One region of the Acinetobacter sp. NBRC 100985 genome, then DNA from elsewhere that is predicted to be linked to it. Evidence: predicted binding sites of a transcription regulator. Region 1 holds the regulator's gene; the other holds the start of a gene.
The links. The regulator PhoB, encoded in region 1, activates phosphate uptake and scavenging genes when phosphate is short. The targets are predictions, from matches to a motif close to TGTCATNAANCTGTCATAA.
Positions count from the first base shown of each region.

Region 2: ACT4_RS14325 (porin) is a predicted target of PhoB. The motif match lies at 900-918, and genes of this name have one in related genera.

Region 1 covers NZ_BAEB01000022.1:82,195-84,614, forward strand. Annotated here, with positions in the region: gene ACT4_RS08695 (TetR/AcrR family transcriptional regulator) at 84-758, shown strand; gene phoB (phosphate regulon transcriptional regulator PhoB) at 1,008-1,718, shown strand; gene phoR (phosphate regulon sensor histidine kinase PhoR) at 1,727-2,420, shown strand, end outside.
Region 2 covers NZ_BAEB01000038.1:131,480-133,899, forward strand. Annotated here, with positions in the region: gene ACT4_RS14315 (YARHG domain-containing protein) at 47-316, shown strand; gene ACT4_RS14320 (HIT family protein) at 395-808, shown strand; gene ACT4_RS14325 (porin) at 1,057-2,142, shown strand; gene ACT4_RS14330 (YidB family protein) at 2,238-2,420, opposite strand, start outside.

The DNA of each region.
Region 1 (2,420 bases):
TATAGCTTTCTACTAAATCATTTGATCAAATACATTTATTTCCTCAAACTCGGTAGTTATATTTTTAGGTGACGGTTAATTCAATGACAATTTCAACTGATAATGTGCAAAAAAAACCAAAAGCGCCAAAAGAACGTCAATTTAAGGGCTTATCTTTAACTGAGCGCAAAGAAGTGCGCCGCGAAAAGCTGATCGAAGCAGGGATTCATCTATATGGGACAAATGGCTTTTTTTCAGTCACGGTGAAAGATGTTTGTAATGAAGCCAAACTGACTGAACGTTATTTTTATGAATCTTTTAAGAAAAGTGAGGAGCTTTTCCAAACCGTTTTCTTAAAAATGATTGAGAAAATGCAAAATTGCCTTACTCAAGCTGTTCTTATGGCGGCACCTGAACCTAAAAATATGGTCACAGCTGGATTATCTGCATTATTGAATGCAATTAAAGATGACCCTCGCATGGCACGTATTATTTATATTGATGCGATGCTGGTACAGGATTTACATAACCAAGCAACCATCCAAGAAACGTTGACCCAGTTTGATCGGATTATTCAAGGCTTTGTCATGATCACCATGCCGAATGCACCTCAAAGTGCCGAAGAAGTTTCATTAATGGCTACAGGACTGAATGGTTATGTGACACATATTATTATTCGTTGGGTCTCTGAAGGCTTTAAGCAGCCCTTAGCAGATGTTTTATCGGCATGTTGTGCGGTATTTTTATCTTTCATCGAGACAACATCACAAAAAAATTAAAATCGTTTTACAGTTTTGTGACAATCAAAACTGTTAAAATGCATTGATATTAACCAAATGAATTTATTTGCATTATTGTTAAACAACTTGTCATCATCTGGTCACTACTGTGACGCATAATTGTCACAATTTATTGCTAAATTCGACTTTATTAACTCTTTTGCAATGATATTGTCATAATTAATCTTTGTAATAAGCCTGTCATAACAACAAAACGGTTCACCGTTACAGATTTAAGGGTATTGCGCTGTGAAAGATGACTATATTTTAATTGTCGATGATGAGCTACCGATTCGTGAAATGATCCATACCTCTTTGGATATGGCAGGCTTCCAATGTTTACAAGCTGAGGATGCAAAACAAGCGCATCAGATTATCGTTGATCAGCGTCCTGCACTTATTTTGCTGGATTGGATGCTGCCGGGTGGTGTCAGTGGTGTAGATCTTTGTCGTCGCCTCAAAAGAGATGAAAATTTAGCTGAAATCCCTGTGATTATGCTGACTGCACGTGGCGAAGAAGACCATAAAGTTCAAGGTCTTGATGCTGGTGCAGATGATTATATGACCAAACCATTTTCAACACGTGAGCTGGTTTCGCGTATCAAAGCTGTGCTCCGTCGTGCCAATGCACTCAGCGGTGAGAAAGTGATTGATGCCAATGGTTTAATGCTTGATCCTGTCAGCCAACGCGTGAGCTTTGGTAACAGTATTTTAGATATGGGGCCAACGGAATATCGCTTACTTGCTTTCTTTATGACCCATCCAGAACGTGCTTACACACGTGCCCAACTACTTGACCAAGTTTGGGGTGGAAATGTCTATATTGAAGATCGTACCATTGACGTGCATATTCGTCGTTTACGCAAAGTGTTAGAACCTTTCGGCGTTGATCGCTTTGTGCAAACGGTACGTGGCACAGGTTATCGTTTCTCTACACGCGCTGATTTAGCAGCAGGTTAAAATCCTATATGTATGAACCCTATCCCGTCCCTGAACTGGCACGTGAACATCAACAGTTTCGCTACAGCAGTTTATGGACGTTTGCAAAACAAGATTTAAGATTACTGCTGTTTTTCTTATTGATTGCGAGCTTAATTGGATTTGGGATTGAATACTTTTGGAGCTGTATTTTTGCTGCATTTGTACTGTTTTTCTTATTGCAGCTTCGCTCACTCTATCTCGTCAATGACTGGATTTCTAATCGCCCCTATGATGCCCCACCGAATTTAAGTGGGATTTGGGGTGCACTACTGTTCAATGTCTATCGAGCACAACGCCAAGAGCGTATCGTTCAAGCAGAAATGGTCGGCTTAATTGATCGTGCTCAGTCTTCTTTAGTTGCTTTAGCAGAAGCAGTAGTTTTGATTGATGATCAGCATCAAATTGAATGGTGGAATCCAGCAGCAGAGAAGCTATTGGGCATCAATCCTTCCGATCGTGGACGGAATTTATTGTCGATATTGCGCCAACCTCACTTCATTGAATATTTCAAAAATAGTGATCAAGCACCTGATGGCATTCGTCTACAAGCACTGATGGATGAAGAGCGCTATGTTCAGGTGAAATTGACCCGCTTTGGCGGTGAAAGCCGTCTTTTGGTCGCCCACGACATTACCCGTATGCACAACCTTGAGCAAATGCGTAAAGACTTTGTCGATAACA
Region 2 (2,420 bases), on a different contig from region 1:
TGTCATAAAGCTTTGGTTTATACCTTTTTGATTAGAGGAACACCTCATGAATAAGTTTACGGTTGCAGTTTGTGCTGGATTAATTACCCTCACAGGATTTAATCTTCAAGCAGCTACACCAGAACAAGAATGTAAAAAGTTGCAAGATGATTACAACTTAATCTACGCTTCTAAAGGATTCTGTTTCAAAGACGCAGACGCTAAAGCTAAATATGGCAACGAAAACTGCCATACAACAAAGCCAAAATTTTCTGACAAAGAACAACAGCGTCTTGATCAAATTAAAGAACGTCAGAAAGAACTTAACTGCAAATAATCTTTTCTCTTAGCTTTTCATTTAATTAATCTCTAAATGAAAAGCTAAATTGTTTTATACCCTATTAAAGGACTAATCATGGCGTACGATGACCAAAATATTTTCGCAAGAATCCTTCGTGGTGAATTACCTGCAATCAAAATTTATGAAGATGATCAGGTGCTTGCATTTATGGATATCATGCCACAAGCTGATGGTCATGCTTTAGTTATTCCAAAAACTCCTGCGATTAGCTTACTGGACTTACCTGCCGATGCAGCAGCCTATACCATTCAGATCGTTCAAAAGATTGCGAAAGCGATTGAGACAGGTCTTGATGCAAAAGGTATTGTTCTTATGCAACTCTCTGGAACAGCAGCAGGTCAAACAGTTCCACATGTACATTTCCATCTGATTCCAAGTTCAGTACATGAATTAGGCCGACATGCGGCACAAATGGGTGATCAAGAAAAGATTAAAGTGTTAGCAGAAAAGATTAAAGCAGCACTGTAATATTTCACTGATATAATGCGAGGTTCTTACCTCGCTTTTTATTTAATGGTAAATAAATCAATAATTAATCAAATTATTACCAAATATAAATCGTAATAAAACTGTCACTTTTCCTTCACTTCGTTGTAACAAAGTTTGCCGATACTGCATACAAGTCAGTGAGCTGTGTAACTTTTTGTACATAAGCAAGCTTATAACAGTAACTAAGGCATATGCCATTTACAAAAAAGTGTTTTGGAGAAATCTCAATGAAAAAATTGCTTCTTGCTGCTACTGTAGCAACTTTAGCCATGAATGCAGCGCAAGCAGCACCAACATTGTATGGTAAGCTCAGTGTGACTTTGGACAATATTGACAACAACGGCTTTAAAGATGAAAGCGTAACAAAAGTAAATTCAAATGCTTCACGTATTGGTGTTAAAGGCGAAGAAAAATTAACTGACAAATTATCAGCTGTGTACTTAGCTGAATGGCAAGTAAATACTGATGGTGACGGTACTGATCTTGGTATGCGTAACCGTTACATCGGTATTAAATCTGATGGTATTGCAACATTAAAAGTTGGTCGTTTTGATTCATACTTCAAAACAGCTGCTGGTAGCAACCAAGATATCTTCAACGATCACAACGAACTTGATATGACAGCTGTTCTAGTTGGTGAAGATCGTTTGAACAACGTTATTGGTTTTGAGACTGATAAAAAATTATTAGGTGGCTTAGCGTTCAACATCATGTTCCAACAAGGTGAAGAATCTTCTGCTGCTGATAGCGCATCTAAAGGTAAAGAAGGCAGCCGTGATGGTTTCGGTGATGGCGTTTCAACATCTCTTACATACGAAAATAAAGACATCGGTTTAGCAGCAGCAGTAGCTGGAAACTTCGGTGTAGCTTCTAAATACAATGCTTACAGCTTATCTGGTATTTATACTGATGCAGTACGTGTAACAGGTTCTTTAGACCTAACTCCAGCTGGAGTTGATGGTTTAGTATTCGGTGCTTTATGGCAAACTGCTCAACCAACTGACGATACAGTATCAACTACAGATGGTACGACTGTAACTTCTTATAAAGGTTTACAAGAAGATGCTTACGGCGTAACTGCTGCTTATAAGATCCCTTCTACACCAATCAAGTTAAAAGCTGAATATATCTCTGCTACAACTGAATCAAATGGTCGTGATGATCGTAAACAAGATATGTATGGCGTTGGTGCAGACTACCAAATCAACAAACAAGCACGTTTCTACGGTGTTGTTGGTCAACAAAAACGTGATTGGTTAGCTAAAAACGATACTAAGACTGTTATCGGTTTAGGTATGGAATATAACTTCTAATTTGAAGTTATAGGCTAAAACCAAAAATAAAAGGGCAAATGCCCTTTTATTTTCATTTCTATTTTTAAAAACAACTAAATTCAGAAGTTAAAAAATTATTTTAAGAAGCCACTCACCATATTCAACACATTTTGAATATCATTATTTGCTTCTTGTTGGCTGGTATTGCTACCTTGCGGCGTCAAAGAATCAATAACTTGTGGAAGAACTGAAGCAATTGCACCATAAATTGCTTGCTTAGGGGCTTGTGCTTGTTGAGCAACTTGCTCAACATCTTG